DNA from 2 places in the Pseudoalteromonas sp. P1-26 genome. Region 2 is predicted to be linked to the other one. Evidence: predicted binding sites of a transcription regulator. Region 2 holds the regulator's gene; the other holds the start of a gene.
What was found. Region 2 encodes NrdR, which represses ribonucleotide reductase genes. Its sites were predicted from a motif close to AAACACNANATNTNGTGTTT; they were not measured.
Positions count from the first base shown of each region.

Region 1: nrdA (class 1a ribonucleoside-diphosphate reductase subunit alpha) is a predicted target of NrdR. The motif match lies at 2,656-2,675, and genes of this name have one in related genera.

Region 1 covers NZ_LKDX01000035.1:14,173-26,010, forward strand. The annotation lists gene gyrA (DNA topoisomerase (ATP-hydrolyzing) subunit A) at 1-825, opposite strand, end outside; gene ubiG (bifunctional 2-polyprenyl-6-hydroxyphenol methylase/3-demethylubiquinol 3-O-methyltransferase UbiG) at 1,002-1,712, shown strand; gene AN394_RS15670 (HAD family hydrolase) at 1,712-2,386, shown strand; gene nrdA (class 1a ribonucleoside-diphosphate reductase subunit alpha) at 2,779-5,064, shown strand; gene nrdB (class Ia ribonucleoside-diphosphate reductase subunit beta) at 5,135-6,265, shown strand; gene yfaE (class I ribonucleotide reductase maintenance protein YfaE) at 6,265-6,537, shown strand; gene AN394_RS15690 (YaeQ family protein) at 6,534-7,061, opposite strand; gene AN394_RS15695 (TonB-dependent receptor domain-containing protein) at 7,215-9,614, shown strand; gene glnS (glutamine--tRNA ligase) at 9,700-11,367, opposite strand; gene AN394_RS15705 (DUF3083 family protein) at 11,596-11,838, shown strand, end outside.
Region 2 covers NZ_LKDX01000037.1:13,195-25,032, reverse strand. The annotation lists gene thrA (bifunctional aspartate kinase/homoserine dehydrogenase I) at 1-1,366, shown strand, start outside; gene thrB (homoserine kinase) at 1,376-2,302, shown strand; gene thrC (threonine synthase) at 2,321-3,604, shown strand; gene AN394_RS21935 (hypothetical protein) at 3,661-4,029, opposite strand; gene glyA (serine hydroxymethyltransferase) at 4,320-5,576, shown strand; gene nrdR (transcriptional regulator NrdR) at 5,685-6,134, shown strand; gene ribD (bifunctional diaminohydroxyphosphoribosylaminopyrimidine deaminase/5-amino-6-(5-phosphoribosylamino)uracil reductase RibD) at 6,137-7,276, shown strand; gene AN394_RS16135 (riboflavin synthase) at 7,281-7,934, shown strand; gene ribBA (bifunctional 3,4-dihydroxy-2-butanone-4-phosphate synthase/GTP cyclohydrolase II) at 7,977-9,092, shown strand; gene ribE (6,7-dimethyl-8-ribityllumazine synthase) at 9,198-9,662, shown strand; gene nusB (transcription antitermination factor NusB) at 9,678-10,088, shown strand; gene thiL (thiamine-phosphate kinase) at 10,133-11,107, shown strand; gene AN394_RS16110 (phosphatidylglycerophosphatase A) at 11,104-11,589, shown strand; gene AN394_RS16105 (ligand-binding sensor domain-containing diguanylate cyclase) at 11,623-11,838, shown strand, end outside.

The DNA.
Region 1 (11,838 bases), on a different contig from region 2:
CTCAATAAGGCGTGCTTTGTTAACTTGATAAGGGATTTCGTGAACGATGATTGTTTCACGACCGGTTTTTTCGTCAACTTCGATTTCAGCGCGAGCACGGATATATACTTTACCACGACCGGTTAAGTACGCTTGCTCAATGCCTTTTTTACCATTGATAATCGCCGCAGTCGGGAAATCTGGACCCGGGATATATTCAATAAGCTCAGCAATTGACATATCAGGGTTTTGAATAAGCGCTAAACAACCATTGATAACTTCTGTTAAGTTATGAGGTGGAATGTTAGTCGCCATACCAACCGCGATACCCGAAGAACCATTTACTAATAAGTTAGGTACTTTAGTAGGTAATACGTCAGGAATTTGCTCAGTACCGTCGTAGTTCGGTACGTAATCAACCGTTTCTTTTTCTAAATCAGCTAATAATTCATGTGACATTTTCGCCATACGGACTTCCGTATAACGCATTGCTGCCGCAGAGTCACCGTCAACAGAACCAAAGTTACCTTGGCCGTCAACAAGCATGTAGCGTAATGAGAAAGGCTGCGCCATACGAACGATGGTGTCATATACCGCGCTGTCGCCATGTGGGTGGTACTTACCGATTACATCACCAACAACACGTGCTGATTTCTTGTAAGGTTTATTCCAATCATTATTGAGTTCGTTCATTGCAAACAGAACGCGGCGGTGAACTGGCTTTAAGCCGTCACGTACGTCTGGCAATGCACGTCCTACGATTACACTCATCGCGTAATCAAGGTAGGAGTTTTTTAATTCATCTTCAATATTGACTGGCAGAATTTCATTGGCGAGATCAGTCATTTGATTTCACATTCCTTCAGTATTGACTCATTAAGAGGCAAACCGCCGTCTTAAGAGCTTTAGTTATTATTTCCAGACCATGCTATCACAATTTATTTAGATTTACAGGCGCTAAATCTTTGCGATTTATTAATTTCCCCCTATATAATGGCCTCAGATTAACGAGGAAGTTTTTTATGACCGAGCATCAAAATGTAGATAATGCAGAAATTGCAAAGTTTGAAGCCATCGCAGAACGTTGGTGGGACCGCGACGGAGAGTTCAAACCCCTTCATGAAATAAATCCTCTACGTTTGGATTTTGTCGCTGATAAAGTAGGCGGCTTATTTGATAAGGAAACCTTAGATGTTGGCTGTGGTGGCGGCATCTTAAGTGAAAGTATGGCGCGTATGGGCGCTAAAGTAACCGGCATCGATATGGGCCAAGAGCCACTTACCGTTGCTAAGTTACATAGTTTAGAAACAGGCGTACCTGTTGATTATATAAAGGTACCTGCAGAGCAATTTGCTGCTGAGCACCCTGCTCGCTTTGATGTTGTGACCTGTATGGAAATGCTTGAGCATGTTCCAGATCCTGCTTCTATTATTCGTGCTGTAGCAAAGCTTGCTAAACCGGGCGCCGATGTATTCTTTTCAACATTAAATAAAACACCAAAAGCTTATTTGTTTGCTATTGTCGGTGCTGAAAAGCTTTTAAAGATGGTCCCTGAAGGTACTCATGACCATAAAAAGTTCATCAAACCTGCACAGCTTATTGCATGGGCAGAAGAAGCGGGATTAAAAGTACGCGCCAGTACCGGCCTTAACTATAACCCGTTTTCTAAGCAGTACAGCTTAAATGATGATGTAAGTGTTAATTACATCCTGCACTTTGAGAAACTAGCCTGATGAGTGGTGTACAAACACCCTCTATCGATTTTGATGCTTTTATCTTTGATTTAGATGGCACACTACTCGATACCGCAGATGACTTAGGTGGCGCATTGAACCGCGTGTTAGCAGATGCCAATGTGGCGCCTGTTGCTGAGCATGTTTATCGCCCTGCTGCGTCTAACGGTGCAAATGCATTATTAGAAGTAGGGTTTGGGGATAAATGGCCCGAACTTGAACAACTCGCCTTGCGCCAGCAGCTTCTTGACTACTACGCCGAAGATATTGCTGTGCACAGTAAATGTTTCAATGGCATCGAACAGCTTTTAATTGCACTTGAGCAAAACAATATTAAGTGGGGCATTATGACTAATAAGCCCGGCTTTTTAACTGAGCCCTTAGTGCAAGCTATTCCCTCTTTGCGTGATGCAAAGGCAGTTGTGAGTGGCGATACATTAGCTGTGTCAAAACCATCACCGGATCCACTATTACACACTGCTGAGATCTTAGATGTTGATCCGAGCCGTTGTTTGTATATCGGTGATGCTGAACGTGATATTCAAGCTGCAAAAGCGGCCAATATGTACAGCGCAACAGCGTTATGGGGTTATATACCCAGTGTAGACGCTGCACTTGGCTGGCAAGCGGATTTCAATTGGCAAACGCCAATAGATGGTTTTAACCATATATAGTGTTATTTGATAACTGAAACACCATATATTGTGATTTGATTTACTTTTGAGCATTCATTGATGATAAAAAAATCAGTCAAAATTTATTTTTAAAAACGGTAAATTTTCTGGATCTTTTGTTGATTTCTACAAATTTCGTCGTCTATGAATGTTCAAAGGTTAATGGTCACTAACACAATGCGTTTATCCAATAGTTATCCACAAAGTGGGGCAATTCTATCCCTTGCAAAACAGCGCAGACCACACTATCTTGTGATCTGCAATTTAAACAACACCAGATATTGTGGCTAAATGTTATTCAATTAGATCACCCTGGCGTTTAATAATAATAATTACATAAAGAATACCTTTGTCTTTACAACTATAATTTCCCAAGGAATACAGGCAAAACTATGAACCAACAGCTATCTGTAAGCAAACGTGACGGCCGTAAAGAGTCACTTGATCTAGATAAGATCCATCGCGTGATCGCTTGGGCCGCAGAAGGTCTAGAGAATGTGTCTGTCTCACAAGTTGAATTAAAATCACATATTCAATTTTATGACGGCATTCGTACCGATGACATTCATGAAACAATCATCAAAGCTGCAGCTGATCAGATCTCTAAAGATACGCCTGATTACCAATACCTAGCTGCTCGCTTAGCTGTATTCCATTTACGTAAAAAAGCGTACGGTCAATTTGAGCCACCACGCTTATACGATCACATCACGAAATTAGTTGAAGACAAGCGTTATGATCAACACCTACTTGTTGATTATACCGAGCAAGAAATTGACGAGTTAGATGCTTACATCGATCACAACCGTGACTTAAACTTCAGCTACGCTGCTGTAAAGCAACTTGAAGGTAAGTATTTAGTTCAAAACCGTGTTACTGGTGAAATCTACGAAAGTGCACAGTTTTTATATATCTTAGTGGCTGCAAGCTTATTCTCTGATTATCCAAAAGAGACACGCCTTGATTACATCAAGCGTTTTTATGATGCAGTATCTACATTCAAAATTTCATTACCTACCCCTATCATGGCAGGTGTACGTACCCCTACACGTCAGTTCAGCTCATGTGTACTTATTGAATGTGGTGATAGCCTAGATTCTATCAATGCAACATCGTCTGCGATTGTTAAATACGTTTCGCAACGTGCGGGTATTGGTATTAATGCCGGTCGCATCCGTGCCCTTGGTAGCCCTATTCGTAACGGCGAAGCGTACCACACAGGTTGTATTCCGTTTTATAAGCACTTCCAAACAGCAGTTAAGAGCTGTTCACAAGGTGGTGTTCGTGGCGGCGCAGCAACGTTGTTCTACCCACTTTGGCACTTAGAAGTTGAAAACCTACTTGTTCTTAAGAACAACCGTGGTGTTGATGATAACCGTGTACGTCACCTTGACTACGGTGTGCAGTTCAATAAATTAATGTATAGCCGTTTAATCAAAGACGATTACATCACATTATTTAGCCCTTCAGATGTACCGGGTCTATACGATGCATTCTTTGAAGATCAAGCAAAGTTTGATGAGCTATACATCAAATACGAGCAAGACGAGTCAATTCGTAAAAAACGTATTAAGGCGATTGAGTTATTCTCAATGTTTGCACAAGAGCGTGCGAGCACAGGTCGTATCTACTTACAAAACGTTGACCACTGTAATACGCACAGCCCGTTCATCTCGACTGTGGCACCAATTCGTCAATCTAACTTATGTTTAGAAATTGCATTACCAACTAAGCCACTTAGCAATGTAATGGATGAAGAAGGTGAAATTGCACTTTGTACGCTGTCGGCGTTTAACTTAGGTGCAATTGAATCACTTGACGAATTAGAGGAACTTGCTGAACTTGCAGTACGTGCTCTTGATAACTTACTTGATTTCCAAGACTACCCTGTTCCTGCGGCGAAAAACGCAACTATGGGTCGTCGTACGCTAGGTATTGGTGTTATTAACTACGCGTACTACTTAGCGAAAAATGGTAAGCGTTACTCAGATGGCAGCGCAAATGCCCTAACTCACAAAACATTTGAAGCAATTCAATATTACCTAATGAAAGCATCAAATGAGTTAGCTAAAGAACGTGGTGCGTGTCCTAAATTTAACGAGACAACGTATTCTCAAGGCATTATGCCAACAGATACTTACAAGCGTGACCTAGATCAGTTCTGTGAAGAGCCGCTTCACTTAGATTGGGACTCATTACGCGAAAGCATTAAAGAGCACGGTATGCGTAACTCTACGCTATCTGCCCTAATGCCTTCAGAGACATCATCGCAAATCTCTAACGCAACAAATGGTATTGAACCACCACGTGGTCATATCAGCGTTAAAGCAAGTAAAGATGGTATCTTAAAGCAAGTAGTGCCAGATTATGAAAATCTGAAAGATAACTACGAGCTACTGTGGGATATTCCTTCAAACGATGGTTACCTACAACTTGTTGGTATTATGCAAAAATTCGTTGACCAAACGATCTCTGCAAACACTAACTATGATCCATCTAAGTACGAAGGCGGTAAAGTACCTATGAAGGTGCTATTAAAAGACCTACTGACTGCGTATAAACTTGGTGTTAAAACCCTGTACTATCACAACACACGTGATGGTGCATCAGACTCTCAAGATGAGTTAACACCAGAGGTAGAAGATGACGGTTGTGCAGGCGGCGCTTGTAAAATCTAATTAAATTAATAACATAACAAAAGCGGGCTCATTAGCCCGCTTTGTCCTGACTGTTTTTTGAGAAATCACTATGTCATATACAACTTTTAGCCGAAATCATAATAACCAATTACAAGAACCGATGTTTTTCGGCCAAACGGTAAACGTGTCACGTTACGACCAACAAAAGTACCCTATCTTCGAAAAGCTAATTGAAAAGCAACTTTCGTTCTTTTGGCGTCCTGAAGAAGTTGATGTAAGTAAAGACCGTCTTGACTTCCAAGCGTTACCAGAGCACGAAAAGCACATCTTTTTAAGCAACTTAAAATATCAAACGCTACTTGATAGTGTGCAAGGTCGTTCGCCTAACGTTGCGTTACTACCTATTGTGTCTATTCCTGAGCTAGAAACTTGGATTGAAACATGGGCGTTCAGTGAAACTATTCACAGCCGTTCATACACGCACATTATTCGTAACGTTACGCAATCTCCTGAACTTATTTTTGACGATATCGTAAGCAACGAGAAAATCAGTGAGCGTGCTGATGCGGTAACTAAGTACTACGATGATTTAATCAGCATGATTTCTGTTTACAACCTATACGGTGAAGGTAAACATGTGATCAACGGTGAAGAAGTTAAAGTCAGCTTATTTGACCTTAAAAAGCAACTTTACCTTGCAATGATGTCGGTTAACATCTTAGAAGCGATTCGTTTCTATGTAAGCTTTGCTTGTTCATTTGCTTTCGCTGAGCGTGAATTAATGGAAGGTAATGCAAAAATCATCAAGCTAATCGCCCGTGATGAAGCGTTACACTTATCTGGTACACAGCACATCTTGAACATTATGCAAGAAGGTAAAGACGACCCAGAAATGGCAATCGTTGCAGCACAATGTCGTGAAGAAGCAATTCAGATGTTTGTTGAAGCAGCAGAACAAGAAAAAGATTGGGCAGAATACCTGTTCAAAGATGGTTCTATGATTGGCCTTAACAAAGATATCTTATGCCAATACGTTGAATACATCACTAATGCGCGTATGACTGCGGTAGGCCTACCTGCACAGTTCGAAAGTAAGAGTAACCCTATTCCGTGGATCAACTCTTGGTTAGTATCAGACAACGTTCAAGTTGCTCCACAAGAAGCTGAAATCAGCTCTTACCTTGTTGGTCAAATTGACTCTCAAGTTGATGCATCTGACTTTGGTGACTTCGACCTGTAATGAGCTCAAACAACACTGCAGAGGTTATCCTTGCAGGAACAGACAGCCAGAATCTTGAATTTGATTCTGGCTGTTCATCTCTCCTTGAATGCCTAGAACAAAACAAAATAGATGTACCCTACCAATGCCGTGAAGGTTATTGTGGCGCTTGCCGTGCAAAATTAGTCGAAGGTGATGTGAGCTACAATCAAGAGCCGCTTGCGTTCGTTCGAACAGGCGAAGTGTTGCTGTGTTGTAGTAAACCCAATGGAAAGATAAAAATTGAGCTTTAATGCCAAATAAGCTCACTGGTTTGGTAGAAATTTTCTTTATCTGACACACTCACCATTTGCTGATCAATCGTAACATCCCACTGTAAGTTTTTAGTTAGATGACTCGCTAATTGCTCAATGAAATTGTCATCAAACGCAATTAAATGACCATTATTGATAAGTTCTAACTGGTGTTCATTTTCTTTAAGCCAATTGTTATTTAAGGTTGTCACGACCCATAGCTCATCAACCCGCTTTGCAATTTTGTTGAGCTGTAAAATATCCGGTTGGTCAACAGCAAGCCATGTTTGATAATGGTCATCAAGCGCTTTTATTGATACATCTGGTTCAGCATGACTGAACCTTGCATTCAATATGGCTGTTTCGTTGTGTGAAAATAAGCAATAACTTAAAAGCTTGAGTACAAAGTGTTGATAGCTTTCACGACGGTCACAAGCAGTGGTAAACACCTCTTTGTGATTACGATGCTCTCTTAAATCAGCAATGGTAAAATTTGCTTTGTATACCCTATTTTTATCAGACATAAGATTTGGCCATCTCAGTGTAACAGTCTAAGTATAGTGTATGGTGTTAAAATCGCGACTTAGGTAAAGTTATAGTATAACGTTATTGCAGTTAAAAAATTGCAGTGTTATATTATATCACCACACTCAACAACAAACTTAGAAGTAGTAATGATGAAACAAGTTTCAATTCTTTCTAGTGCTGTTGCCGCTGCGCTGTTTTCTCAATCAACAATGGCTGCTGTGATCACAGGTCAAGTATTAGATAAAAACCAACAACCTATCAGCAATGCTGAAATACATGTACACGGCAAATCACAAAGCGTTGTCACTGACAAACAAGGTCAGTTTAAAATTGATGTAGACAATAAAGGTCAGCTTCACATCAGTAAAAACAATTTCATCGATAAGCGTGTTGCTATTAATGGCGAAGACCAAAATGTTGTGGTTACGCTTACACCAACATCGGTTGAAACAGTTGTTGTTTATGCATCAGCACTTCATAAAAATAGTCTTGAAATGATTTCGCCTGTGAATGTTTTAGCCGGTGATGAGTTAAAAGACAAAGCAAAACCGACATTAGGGGAAACACTAAAAGGTTTACCGGGCGTTAATGCTAGCTACTTTGGCCCAGTTTCATCAAGCCCTATTATTCGTGGTTTAGATGGTCCGCGTGTGAAGATCACCCAAAATGGCCTTGATAGCAGTGATGCATCTCGTATCGGCCCTGACCACGCAACATCAAATGACAGCCTAGCAGCAGAGCAAATCGAAGTACTTCGCGGCCCTGCTACCCTACTTTATGGCTCTGGTGCTATCGGTGGTGTGGTGAACGTTGTTGATAACCGTATTCCTACCGATAACATTGACTCTTTAACCGGTGCTGCACAATACACACACGATACAGTATCAAATACAAACACTTATGCTGCAAAACTTGAAACCGGTAATGATGGTTTCAACTTTCATTTCGATGGTACAAAGCGCAAAGGTCACGATTATGACACACCAAACTTTGAGCTTCCTGAGGAACATGAGGAGCATGAAGGTGAAGAGCATGAAGAACACGAAACAGCTAACAGCGTAGAAAACACCTTTATCGATAGCCAAACAGTTAACTTTGGTACTAGTTACGTCGGCGATCACCTAACGCTAGGTGTGTCATTCGGTCGCATCGAAACAGATTATGGCATTCCTGCTCATGAGCATCATCATCATGAAGAAGAGGAAGATCATGATGAGCATGAAGGTGAAGAAGAGCACGAGGAATCAGTATTTGCACAGCTAGAGCAAGACCGCTGGCAAGGTTACATGAGCTATGCACTTCATGATAACTGGATTGAAAATATCTCACTACGCGTTGGCTACACAGACTACAAACACGCTGAAATTGAAGATGGTGCAGTGGGCACGGTGTTTACAAACAAAACAACCGAAGCACGTGCAACTGTTGAGCACAAGTTAGGCCTTTGGCACGGTATGGCTGGTTATCACTACACTGAGTCTGACTATGATGCAGATGGTGAAGAAGCCTTTACGCCAGCAAGTGTTACTAAAACAAACGCGTTATTCGTTCTTGAAGAACGCCAGTTTGGTGATGTGACCGTTGAGCTAGGTGCACGCCTTGAAGATTACCAAATCGACTCTGCTGTAAGCATGGCTGAGCATCATCACGATCATGAAGAGGAAGAAGAGCACCATGACGAAGAAGAAGCTGAAATCATTAACTACAGTGAAGATTTCACAAACTTAAGCTTATCTGCAGGTGCAATTTGGCAATATCAAGAAGGCCAAAGTGTTGCTTTAAGTGTATCTCGTTCAGAACGTGCGCCACTAAGTGCTGAATTACTATCAAACGGCATTCATATCGCAACAGGCACTTACGAGCTAGGTCTTGGTTATCATATTGAAGATGGCGAAATTCATTTTGAGCCAGAAGATATCGAGCAAGAAACTGCAACGAACTTTGATTTAAGTTTCCGCCGCTTTATTGGTGACTTTGGTTACACAGTTAACTTCTTCTATAACGACATTGAAAACTATTACTACCAGCTAAACACCGGTTTAGTTTTTGATGAAGAGCATGGCTTAGAATCAGCAGCTGATGCAGATGAAGATGCAATGGCGGTTTACCAATTTACAAGTAAAGATGCGAAATTATACGGTATTGAGTTTGACGTACATTATCAAGTGACGCCAAGTGCGCTAGTTAAAGTGTTTGGTGATTCAACAACGGCTAAGCTAAAAGATGATGAAGGTTACTTACCTCGTATCCCTGCTAATAAACTGGGTTCTGAATTACAGTACACAGTGTCTGATTGGAAGTTTAGCCTAACCGGTACTCATTATTTTGAGCAGTCTGACATTACTGCTTACGAGACAAAAACTGACGGTTATACCCTGTTTGATGCATCAGCTAACTACCAACTTGACTTAGGTCCTGTTGATACACAGCTTTACATCAATGTTGACAACTTAACCGATGAACTTGGTTTCGTACACAGCTCATTCATTAAAGAAAAAGCACCACTACCTGGTCGTAACTTCAGCTTGGGTATTCGCGGTTATTTCTAATCGCTTCTAATAGTTATAAAAAAACCCTTTCACTTTTAAAGTGAAAGGGTTTTTTATTAGCATAGAAACTAAGTAAAATTAGCTATTAGCCCTTTTGTTCAATCTTTGCCCATGAATCACGAAGACCCACAGTTTGATTGAATACTAAGGTTTCTGCTTTGCTATCACGACAGAAGTAACCTGTACGCTCAAACTGGAAGCCCTGCTCTGCTTGTGCATTTGCAAGTGATGGCTCAACTTTCGCATTTTCAAGAACCACAAGTGATTCAGGGTTTAGTGTTGCGTTAAAGTCTTCTGCTGCCGCTGGGTTTGGTACGTTAAATAAACGGTCGTATAAACGAACTTCAGCTGTGATAGATTCACTCGCTGATACCCAATGGATAACACCTTTAACTTTACGGCCATCACTTGGGTTTTTACCCAGAGTTTCAGGATCATAAGAGCAGAAGATAGTCGTAATTTCGCCGTTTTCGTCTTTTTCAACGCGCTCAGCTTTAATTACATAAGCACCACGTAAACGTACTTCTTTATCAAGAACTAAACGCTTAAACTTATTGTTTGCTTCTTCACGGAAGTCTTCACGCTCGATATAAAGTTCACGAGTGAAAGGTACGTCACGGCGACCCATCTCTTCTTTATTCGGGTGATTAGCTACAGATAACGTTTCTACTTTATCTGCGTCATAGTTTTCGATAACAATCTTCACAGGATCAAGAACAGCCATTGCACGAGGTGCATGCTCATTTAGGTCTTCACGGATACAGGCTTCTAGCATACCCATTTCAACCATGTTCTCTTGTTTAGTGATACCGATACGAGAACAGAACTCACGTACTGATGCAGGTGTATAACCACGACGACGTAAACCAGCAATCGTTGGCATACGTGGGTCGTCCCAGCCTTCAACATGACCATTTACCACTAAGTCGTTTAATTTACGCTTAGACATAATGGTGTACTCAAGATTTAATCGTGAGAACTCGATTTGTTGCGGATGACACTCAAGGCTGATGTTATCTAATACCCAATCGTATAAGCGACGGTTATCTTGGAACTCAAGCGTACATAATGAATGTGTAATACCTTCTAGCGCATCTGAAATACAGTGCGTGAAGTCGTACATTGGGTAAATGCACCACTTGTCACCTGTTTGGTGGTGATGAGCAAAACGTACACGGTAAATAATCGGATCACGCAGTACCATGAATGAGCTTGCCATATCAATTTTAGCACGCAGTACACACTCACCTTCTTTGAATTCGCCATTACGCATTTTTTCGAATAACGCTAGGTTTTCTTCAACTGGCGTATCACGGTATGGGCTGTTTTTACCTGGCTCTTTTAAAGTACCACGGTATTCACGGGCTTGATCTGGCGATAAGAAACACACATATGCTAGGCCTTTTTCGATAAGCTCAACAGCATAGCCATATAACGCATCGAAATAGTTAGATGAATATTTAATTTCACCATCCCACTGGAAACCTAACCATTGCACATCTTCTTTAATCGAGTTTACGTAGTTGATGTCTTCTTTTTCTGGATTCGTATCATCAAAACGTAAGTTACAAAGACCTTGATAATCTTGGGCGATACCAAAATTTAAACAAATAGACTTTGCATGACCAATGTGTAAAAAACCGTTTGGTTCTGGTGGAAAACGCGTGTGTGTAGTCGCATGCTTACCGCTTGCTAGATCTTCGTCGATACGCGTTCTAATAAAGTTACTTGGGCGATTCTCAATTTCCGCCATAGGAGCATAATCCTCTGAATATTGCATGGTGACAAAACTAATGCATTATTACAAAAACAAACCCTAACATACAGTGGTTGCATCATGTTTATTGAAGATATTACGTCGAATGTTGAATACATAGTTCACAGACTCGACAAAATCGGTAAAAAAATTGTTCTAACGCAATAAAATGATCATTGACTAGCGATATAGTGCCGTCAGTTTCACTACCAATAAGGAAAAAAGATGGCTTCGCTCAATCAACATCGAGTCTATATTCCAAGCTCAGCACGTGCAAACCAGTATGTGTTAGTTGAATTTAAACCTACTGATGAGTTTTTTGCCCGGTTCACCAATGTGAGCTGTGCTTATAAGCGTCTTGCAAGGGAGTTATTTGCACTATGTGATGAGTATGAATTACATAATGTACACCTAATCGCCAACGATAAACTGCCAGTGGTTCGTTACCATGATGAGGCATATAGCTTA
Region 2 (11,838 bases):
TGTGCATGAGAGTGACCTATCTCTTGCTTTAGAAGCATTACAAACTGCTTTCGAATTAGAATCACAAGCCGGCTTAATCGAACCAGTACAAGTGCAGCGTAACCTTGCGATTGTTACTCTAGTTGGCGATAACATGCGTGCGCACAAAGGTTTAGCGGCTAAGTTCTTTGCTTCATTAGCTCAAGCGCAGGTTAATATTGTTGCTATTGCACAAGATTCGACTGAAAGCGCCATTTCAGCGGTTATCGACGGTGAATTATGCAACGACGCAGTAAAAGTGTGCCATGAGAACTTCTTTACTCACATTCCTTCAATCGATGTGTTTTTACTTGGCTGTGGCTTAGTTGGCCAAGAGCTTATTCAGCAGTTAGAGCGTCAACAAGCATGGCTTGAAAAACGTAACATCAAGCTGAACTTGTATGGTGTTGCTAACTCAAGACAGCTTTATCTAGATAGCGAAGGCATCGCTTTTGATGGCTGGCAAGACAAACTAGCCGAGTCAGAACAAGCATTTGATTTAAATCTGGTTGAGCAATTTGTTAAACAAAACCATTTAATTAACCCTGTGATCGTAGATTGTAGCTCAGCCGATAAGCTTGCTGCGCAATATGTTGATTTCTTGAATGCCGGTTTCCATGTGGTTGCGGCAAACAAAAAAGCCAATACTAGCTCGTATGCTTACTACCAAGATTTAGTAGCAGCTACACAAAAGAATAACCGTAAGTTTTTATACGAAACAAACGTAGGTGCAGGCTTACCAGTACTTGATAACTTGAAATCACTATTTGGTGCCGGTGATGAGCTTATTAAGTTCAGCGGTATCTTGTCGGGTTCATTATCGTATATGTTTGGTGCGCTACAAGATGGTTTATCTCTTAGCGAAGCAACGTTAAAAGCAAAAGAAAGTGGTTTTACAGAGCCAGATCCACGTGATGATTTATCAGGCACTGATGTTGCTCGAAAACTACTGATCATTGCTCGTGAATCGGGTCTTGAGTTAGAACTAAGCGATATTGAAGTTGAATCAGTTTTACCAAGAGGGTTTGCAGAAGATGATTCTGTAGCAGATTTCATGGCAAAACTACCATCACTTGATGCACAGTTTAACGACCGCATTCAAAGTGCTGCAAGTGAAGGTAAAGTACTTCGTTATGTGGGCACTATTGAAAACGGTCAATGTAAAGTAGGCATTGAAGCCGTAGATAGTAGCCATGCTCTTTACGATATCCGTGACGGTGAAAATGCATTGGCAATCTTAAGTCAATATTATCAACCACGTCCGTTTGTGATTCGTGGTTATGGCGCAGGTGCTGAAGTAACGGCTGCAGGCGTATTTGCTGATATCTTAAAAACATTAACACGTTAGGAGCTGGTCATGATCCGTGTATATGCACCCGCTTCAATCGGGAATTTTGCTGTCGGCTTTGATGCACTAGGTGCTGCGCTGGCACCTATCGATGGCACTTTATTAGGCGATGTTGTAGAGGTGAGTGCCGCTGAGCAAGATACTTTTGTCTGCTCTGGCGACTATGCCCATAAACTACCTGCAAATGCTGAAGAAAACTTGGCTTATCAATGTTTAATTCACTTTAAAGAGCACGTTGCACCGGCTATGCCAGCGGTAAAACTTGAGCTTAAAAAGAACCTACCAATTGGCTCAGGTTTAGGTTCAAGTGCTTGTTCTGTGGTGGCAGCGTTTGCTGCCCTTGATAAATTTGCCGAAACCAAATTATCTCAAGAGCAACTTATCGAGTTGATGGCTGATTTTGAAGCCATTGTTAGTGGCGGCCGTCATTACGATAACATCACACCTTGTTATTTAGGTGGTTTGCAATTAACGGGTGAACTCATTCCGAACAAGTCAATTTCGTTACCCGTTGATAATCAATGGTATTACGTAGCGGCTTTTCCAGGTTTTTCACTGAATACTGCAAAAGCGCGTTCGGTATTGCCAACGCAATTATCAATGCACGACAGTGTTGAGTTTGCACAGCGGCTTTCTGCATTTAGCAGCTTATTGCTAACAGGTCGTTTTGATGCTGCGTTATCAATTATGACAGATGAAATCGCTGAGCCACATCGCGCACCATTAATCCAAGGTTTTGCGGAAGCTAAAAGTGCTTTACCAGAGCTTGGTGCAGAGATTGTCAGTATTTCTGGTGCGGGCCCAACATTATTTACCGTGTGTAAGAGTCTTGAAGCTGCTCAAAAGTGTGCAGCTTGGCTGAATGATAATTACGTAAATGAACAAGGTTTCAGCCACATCTGTAAACTTGATCAGCTTGGCACACGACAGCTTTAAAGAATTTAAGGAATAAACATGCAATTACATAATTTAAAAGATGAAGCACAACAGGTGTCGTTTGTTGAAGCGGTAAAAACGGGGTTAGGACGTAACCAAGGGGTATTCTTCCCAGAAAGCCTTTCGCCAATTCAAGACATTGATGCGTTACTTGATTTAGACTTTGTTAGTCGTAGCAGCAAGATTTTATCGCACCTAATTGGCGATGAACTACCTGCCGATACCGTTGCACAGATGGTACAAAATGCTTTTAACTTTGATGTGAAACTGGTTGAAGTAGAAAAAGACATTTATTGCTTAGAGCTATTTCATGGTCCAACGCTTGCGTTTAAAGACTTTGGTGGCCGTTTTATGGCTGAGTGTCTTGCACAATTTAACCAAGGCGAAAAAGTAACAATTTTAACTGCAACATCGGGCGACACGGGGGCTGCGGTTGCCCATGCATTTTATAATAAGCCAAATATCGATGTCGTGATTTTATACCCGAAAGGTAAAATTTCACTAGCGCAGCAAAAGCTATTTACAACATTAGGCAATAACATTCACTGCTATGCTGTTGATGGTAGCTTTGATGATTGCCAAAGCATGGTAAAGCAAGCTTTCTTAGACGATGAAGTTAAACAAAAGCTAGGTCTAAATTCTGCTAATTCAATCAACATCAGTCGTTTAGTTGCACAGGTTTGCTATTACTTTGAAGCCATTGCTCAATTACCTAAAGAGCAGCGTAGTAAAGCGCATATCTCAGTACCAAGTGGTAACTTTGGTAATGTGTGCGCTGCGATGATCGGTGCTGTGCTTGGTATGCCAGTAGCGAAACTAAGTGCTACAACTAACCAAAACGACACTGTGCCACGTTTCTTACAAAGCAAAGAGTGGGCACCGAATGACACGCTTGAATCGTTATCGAACGCTATGGATGTGAGTAAACCGAATAACTGGCCACGTGTTCAGTTTATGTTGGATAACAAATGGTTTAGCTATGATGATTTTTATTCAAGCTGTGTTGGCGAAGAAGAAACAAAAGAGGTGATGAAAAAAATTCATCAAACGGGTTACATCGCAGAGCCTCATACTGCAATTGCTTATCAAGGCTTGAAAGAAAATCTAGCAGATGGCAGTGCAGGTATCTTTTTAGCGACTGCACACCCAGCAAAATTTAAAGACAGTGTAGAAGAAATTTTAGACATCGAACTACCTATGCCGAAACCACTTGCTGATGCGCTAGCAAATGAGTGTTTGGCTGAAGATATTAACTTTGATTATCAATTGCTTCGAACTGAGCTGTTAAATAAATTAGCATAACCTTGATTATAGAGCGGCTAAGCCGCTCTTTTTTATGCAGTCTTTTAATAAAGCACTCAATGAAGTAACGAATGGCTATGACGGTTTAAAATCCGCATGCTTAGAATGACCCCTGCCGAGATACACAGCAAAATACTGATCACCGAAACGAGTTCATTTTGCGTCCATTGCATCAAGGTGAATGCCGAAATAAAAATGATAAAAGGTTTAAATTCATAGTAATAGCGACGTTTTCTTTGCTTGACTCGCTGGCTTGAATGATCGGTTCTTCTGGCTTCAGAACGCATCCGCCAAATGTTAGCACCTAATAAAAATAAGATTACACCGATTAATGTAGGCACATAATTATTGGCTAATGTGATACAACTGATGCCGAGAAAAAAGTATCCGTAGGGGACTAATTCGTATATTGGTTTAGCTAACATGTACTTATACCATCCTTGATATTGACCAGTCTTATAAGCTTAGTTTGCCCTAATAAAAACGCAATTTAACAGAGCGATTTTTGTTTAAGTAACATTTTAAATATCTATGAAATATTTTAAATTTATAAATTTTTGTTATGTATCAATAAAAAAATATCATTATTAAAACACTGTGAAATAAATTCAATCCCTGTTTAAATATGTTCATCTTTACAAGATAGGCAAAAGTGCGTTTTAAGCGTACAATACAGCCTTTAAAAAACACCATACACGTTGCCTTAGGAGACCCCATGTTAGAACGTAGCATGAATATTTCGGATTTCGATCCAGAGTTATTTGCAGCCATCAATAAAGAGACGGCTCGTCAAGAAGAGCACATCGAACTGATCGCGTCTGAAAACTACTGTAGCCCACGCGTACTTGAAGCGCAGGGTTCTCAGCTTACCAACAAATATGCTGAAGGTTACCCAGGCAAACGTTACTATGGCGGTTGTGAGCATGTTGACGTTGTTGAGCAATTAGCAATTGACCGTGCAAACGAATTATTCGGCACAGATTACGCTAACGTTCAACCACATGCGGGTTCACAAGCAAACGCAGCTGTTTTCCAAGCTCTTCTTCAGCCGCACGATACAGTACTAGGTATGAGCTTAGCTCATGGTGGTCACTTAACTCACGGCTCACACGTTAACTTTTCTGGTAAAACGTACAATGCAATTCAATACGGCCTAAACGACGAAACAGGCGAAATTGATTACGCTCAAGTTGAAGCACTTGCATTAGAGCACAAGCCAAAAATGATCATCGCTGGTTTCTCTGCATACTCAGGCGTTGTTGACTGGGCTAAATTCCGTGAAATCGCTGATAAAGCAGGTGCATACTTATTCGTAGATATGGCTCACGTTGCTGGTCTTATCGCGGCTGGTGTATACCCAAGCCCAATCCCTCACGCACACGTTGTTACAACAACAACTCACAAAACATTAGCAGGTCCTCGTGGCGGTCTAATCGTTTCTGCATGTGGAGATGAAGAGATCTACAAAAAGCTAAACAGCGCTGTTTTCCCTGGCGGTCAAGGTGGTCCTTTATGTCACATCATCGCTGCTAAAGCGGTTGCTTTCAAAGAAGCATTACAACCAGAATTCAAAGCGTACCAAGCGCAAGTTGTTAAGAACGCACAAGCAATGGTTGAAGTACTGCAAGAGCGTGGCTATAAAGTTGTTTCTGGTAAAACAGACAACCACTTATTCCTTCTTGACCTAATCGATAAAGATATCACAGGTAAAGATGCTGACGCTGCACTAGGTAACGCAAACATCACTGTAAACAAAAACTCAGTACCAAATGACCCACGTTCACCGTTTGTAACGTCTGGTCTTCGTATTGGTTCTCCGGCTATTACTCGCCGTGGTTTCAAAGAAGCTGAGTCAAAAGAGCTTGCAGGCTGGATCTGTGACGTACTAGACAACATCAACGATGAGTCTGTACAAGCAGAAGTAAAAGAGAAAGTTAAAGCTATCTGTAAAAAATTACCAGTTTACGCTTAATTACTAGTTAAACCGTAATTAAGATAACAATAGCGTTGTTTTTTGCTATTATAAAGGCCGCTTACTAAGCGGCCTTTTTTTGTTTTTTATAAACGGAAGTTGAACCCTATGCATTGCCCTTTTTGCACCGCAAAAGATACTAAAGTAATTGATTCTCGACTAGTTGGCGGTGGTCACCAAGTGAGACGTCGACGTGAATGTAACGAATGCCATGAGCGCTTTACCACCTTTGAAGGCGCTGAACTTGTGATGCCAAGAGTCATCAAGCAAGATGGTAGCCGCGAACCATTCAATGAAGACAAATTACTGAATGGCTTGCATCGCGCTTTAGAGAAACGCCCAGTGAGCACTGAGCAGGTCGATGAAGTCGTTAACATTATTAAATCTCAACTTCGTGCTACGGGTGAGCGTGAAATCTCTAGCCATTTAATTGGCGAATGCATCATGGAGTCACTAAAGAAACTCGACAAAGTAGCCTATGTGCGCTTTGCATCGGTTTATCGTTCATTTGAAGATATTCGCGAGTTTGGTGAAGAGATCGCTCGTTTAGGTGATTAATCATGTCGTTTACAGAGCTTGATACAGCTTACATGGCTCGTGCCATTGAGCTTGCTAAACAAGGTCGTTTTACTACGACGCCAAACCCGAATGTTGGCTGTGTTTTGGTTAAAGATGGCGAAATAGTCGGTGAAGGGTTTCATCAATTAGCAGGGCAGGGCCATGCTGAAGTGAATGCCTTGGCTGTAGCTGGCGACAACGCGAAAGGCGCCACTGCATATGTGACTTTAGAGCCTTGTAGTCACTATGGGCGCACTCCACCTTGTGCCGAAGGTTTAAAAGCAGCAGGTGTAAGTAAGGTCATTGCAGCTATGGTTGACCCAAACCCTGCGGTGAGTGGTCGCGGCCTACAAATTTTAGCTGACGCCGGTATTAGCGTTGCATCTGGTTTACTTGAACAACAAGCGCGCGATTTAAATAAAGGTTTTTTAAAGCGTATGGAATCTGGATTGCCATATGTGACTTGTAAAATGGCATGTAGTTTAGATGGTAAAACAGCGCTAAATAACGGCCAAAGTAAATGGATAACAGGCCCTAAGGCGCGCCAAGATGTGCAAGCATTTCGTGCGCAAAGCTGTGCTATCCTAACCGGTGCAGACACCGTTATTACTGATAATGCCAAACTTAATGTCCGTGTTGATGAGTTGCCATTTACCATGCCAACCTCGTTGCCTTTGCGCCAACCAACCCGAATCATTATTGACTCACAAAACAGGTTAACGCCTGAACTTGCGTTATTCAGCATCGAGAGCCCGATGATAATTTTTACCACGTCGCTTGATAATCATACCAAGTGGCCTCACTTTGTTAAACACGAAGTGGTGCCAGCAAATAACAATAAAGTTGATTTATCGGCGGTTTTAAAGCGTCTTGCTGAACTACAATTTAATCATATTTGGCTCGAAGCGGGTGCAACCCTTGCAGGGGTGTTCGCAGAGCAAGATTTAATTGACGAATACATTGTTTATATTGCCCCTAAGTTAATAGGTGATATGGGCAAAAGCTTACTAAACTTTGCAGAAGTCACCATGATGAGTGATATCACTGAACTGACCTTTACTGATACAGTGATGATTGGCGATGATATTCGCTTAACAGCGATAAAAGCAAAGCAAGCCACAGACATTGAAAATAAAGAGTAGCACTATGTTTACTGGAATTATTGAAGCAACAGGTAAAATTGTTGAACTAACACAAAAGCAAGGTGATCTAGCTATTCGTATTCAAAGCCCTAATTTGGATATGAAAGACGTCAAGCTCGGTGACAGTATTGCCACCAATGGTGTGTGTTTAACGGTTGTCGCTAAACATAGCGATGGTTTTAGTGCTGACTTATCAAACGAAACAATTAGCTTAACTGGGTTTGCACATTATAAAAAAGGTCAAACAGTTAACCTCGAAAAAGCCATGCAACCGGTTTCTCGCTTAGGTGGGCACTTAGTGTCAGGGCATGTTGATGGTATTGCGACTGTCGAAAGTATTAGTCCCAATGCTCGTGCAACCGAGTACTGGTTAAGCACAGACAATGATTTAATGAAGTACATTCCGTACAAAGGTTCTGTGTGTATTGATGGCATTAGCCTAACCGTCAACGAGGTTGAGCAAAATCGCTTTAAGCTGACGATTGTTCCGCATACTGCAGAGCAAACAACGATTGCAGAATTTCAGGTGGGGACTCAGGTGAACTTAGAAGTTGACCAGATTGCTCGCTATTTAGAGCGCCTAATTAAAGGGGCTGAACAACCTTCCCGTTCAGACATATCAATGAGCTTGTTAGCACAAGCTGGCTTTATTAAGTAAGCAAAGATACGTCACTATTAATCATACTCTCATGGGCACATTATGAATTTACACAGCGCGCAAGAAATTATCGATGACATTAAAGCCGGTAAAATGGTTATTTTAATGGACGATGAAGACCGAGAAAATGAAGGCGATTTAATCATCGCAGCAGAGCACATTAGTGCTGATGCTATCAACTTTATGGCAACACATGGCCGTGGTTTAATTTGTTTAACAATGACACAAGAGCGTTGTCAGCAGTTAGAATTACCACTGATGGTGAAAAATAACGGTGCAGCTTTTTCAACTAACTTCACTATGTCGATTGAAGCGGCGAAAGGTGTAACTACAGGTATTTCAGCGGCCGACCGTGCACGTACCGTTCAAGCCGCAATCGCTAAAGGTGCCGTGCCGAGCGATATCGTTCAGCCAGGGCATATTTTCCCAATTATGGCGCAGCCTGGTGGCGTGTTAACACGTGCAGGTCATACTGAAGCAGGTTGTGATTTAGCGCGTTTAGCGGGTCTTGAGGCGTCATCTGTGATTGTTGAAATCTTAAACCCAGATGGCACCATGGCGCGTCGCCCTGATCTTGAAGTATTTGCTAAAGAGCATGACTTAAAGATTGGCACCATTGCAGATTTAATCGAATACCGAAACCTAAACGAAACCACCATTGAGCGCGTTGCTAAATGTAAACTGCCAACAGATCACGGTGAGTTTGATTTAGTGACCTACAAAGACACCATTGATGGTCAGCTTCACTATGTTTTACAAAAAGGTGAAGTATCGAAAGACGAACCAACGTTAGTACGTGTTCACTTACAAAGTACCTTTAACGATATTCTATTATCAGATAGAAGTGCTGATCGTAGCTGGGGCTTATCAGATGCGATGGCTTATATCGCTGAGCACAACGGTGTGCTGGTTATCTTGGGTAAACAAGAGTCAACAGAAGACCTAGAAGCAACCGTTAAAGCCTTTGCCGCTGAAGATGCTGGCGAAAATGTGAGTCATCGTAAATTCCAAGGTACATCGCGTACTGTGGGTGTGGGCTCGCAGATTTTGGCTGATTTAGGTATTGAAAAGATGCGCTTAATGAGCCGTCCTAAGAAGTACCATGCGTTATCTGGTTTCCACTTAGAAGTGGTTGACTATGTTGAGCCTCGCTCTTAATTAGGTAAAACAGATTTACTAGGCTACTTTTATATTTTTGTGGTATTATGCGCCGTAATTTTTGCGCAATCGCAACCGCTTAAACTTATTTTTTAGGGTTATTAAATGAAAATTATTGAAGGTAACAAATACGCACCGGGCAAAAAATTTGCCATTGTCATTTCTCGCTTTAATGACTTTATTGGTAGCAGCCTATTAGCAGGTGCTGTTGATGAGCTTAAGCGCACAGGTGGCGTATCTGAAGACGACATTACAGTTGTTTACGTACCAGGTGCCGTTGAATTACCTTTAGCAGCGAAACGCGTTGCAGCAAAGAAAGAACACGATGCAATCATCGCTTTAGGCGTAGTGATCAGAGGTGGTACACCACACTTTGATTTAGTCGCTGGCGAATCAAACAAAGGTCTTGCGCAAGTATCTCTTGAGTATGATATCCCGGTTGCATTTGGCGTATTAACCACTGAAAGCATTGAGCAAGCAATTGAGCGCGCAGGTACCAAAATGGGTAACAAAGGCGGCGAAGCTGCTTTAGGTGCGCTTGAAATGGTTAATGTGTTAGACAAAATTTAAGTTTAAGGAATCTCTGTGAAACCAGCAGCAAGACGTAAAGCACGTATCTTAGCACTTCAAGCCGTATACTCTTGGCAGTTAAGCGGTAACCCAATTGCTGATATTGAACAGCAAATGTTAATTGAAAATGATGTGACTAAGATCGACGTCGAATATTTCAAAGACCTAGCACGCGGTGTTGTTGTTAACTGTAAGCAATTAGATGAAATCGTTGCGCCACATTTAGCACGCCCAGCTGATGAGTTAGACATGGTCGAAAAAGCAATTTTACGTCTGTCTGGCTATGAGTTGAAATTCCGTGAAGACGTACCTTACAAAGTGGCAATCAATGAAGGCATTGAGCTTGCTAAGATGTTTGGTGCTGAAGACAGCCATAAGTTTGTCAACGGTGTACTTGATAAAGCAGTGAAAGAACTGCGTAAGTAAGTAACCCCGTAAAGGAGAGCCGGCTTGGGCCGGCTTTTTTGTGTATGAAGGAATTTGAACTAATCAATCGTTACTTTAAGGGGCGTGGCATTATTCGCCGTGATGTGAACCTAGGTATTGGTGACGATTGTGCCTTAGTAACTGTGCCTGAAAACTGTCAATTGGCGGTAACAACAGACACCTTAGTTGCGGGCGTACACTTTTTTGATGACATCTCTGCGCGTGCCCTTGGGCATCGAGCTTTAGCTGTTAACTTAAGTGATCTTGCGGCAATGGGCGCTGAACCTACGTGGATTTCGGTAGGCCTAACTTTGCCTGAAGCAAATATAGAGTGGCTTGAAGAGTTCACTGAAGGCATGCATGAAATTGCAGAGTACTTCAATGTGCAAATCATTGGTGGTGATACCACTCAAGGCCCTTTAACTATTACGATTTGTGCTAAAGGTATCGTGCCTGAAGGCAAAGCACTGCGCCGTAGCGGTGCTAAAGTTGGCGATTGGATTTATGTAACAGGTCCATTAGGTGATGCTGGTGTAGCCATTGAAGCCCGTAAACAAGGCCTCGATATCGCCCCTGAACACTTAAGCTATTTAAATAATCGCTTTGATTATCCGACTCCACGTGTTGCAGCTGGTCAGGTTCTGCGAGGCGCTGCCTCTGCAGCAATTGATATTTCCGATGGCTTATTAGCTGACTTGGGCCATATTTTAGCGCTATCGCAAGTTAGTGCGGTGATCAATGTTGATAAAGTGCCTGTTTCTGATGCATTAAACTCGTCGATTCCACGAGCAGAGCAATTTGACTATATCTTAAATTACGGTGACGACTACGAGCTGCTGTTTACTGTGCCAGAAAGCAATAAAAGCATGGTTGATATGAAGCTACGCCAATATGGTGTTGAAGCAAGTTGTGTAGGTCAAATTAAAAGTGGCGAAGGTGAGATTGAGCTATTACTTGATGGTGAGCAATTTAATTATCAAGGTAAGGGCTTTCAGCACTTTACGAAGGAGCCGGTTTGAGCAGTAACCGATTATTCAATTTAAAACGCCCACACCAATTTTTTGGTTTGGGTTTTGGCTTAGGCCTTGCCCCTAAAGCACCTGGCACCTTTGGTACCTTTGCTGCCTTGCCACTTATTTTTACTACTATGTACTTTCCACTGTGGTTACAGATTGTGTTTGCCATCGTGATCAGTGTATTTGGTATTTGGGCATGTGGTAAAACAGCAGATGACTTAGGGGTACATGATCATCCAGCCATTGTTTGGGATGAAGTTGCTGGTTATTATATCACCATGATTGGTGCTGCACTGAGTTGGCAGTCACTGTTGGTTGGTTTTTTATTGTTCCGCTTTTTTGATATCGCTAAACCAGGCCCTATCCGAATTCTAGATAGACGTTTACACGGTGGCTTGGGCATCATGGCTGATGATATTTTAGCAGGTATATTTTCATTAATTTGTGTTCAAGCCTTGTTTAAAGCAGGCTATTTGCCTTTTTAAACGATGAGTTAAGTGTTACTTGGTGGCAAGTATATGATGCGATTTCTAGTTGTCTGTTTGTTGATGCTTTGCAGCACGTCTGCGTTTGCATCTATTACTGACTATGTCGTCAAACAGTGGAACATCCAAAATGGCTTGCCATCGCAATCTTTAAAAAGCATTGCTCAAGATGAGCAAGGTTATATGTGGCTAGGTACTCAGTTTGGCTTAAGCCGCTTTGATGGTAACACCTTCACTAACTTCAATACG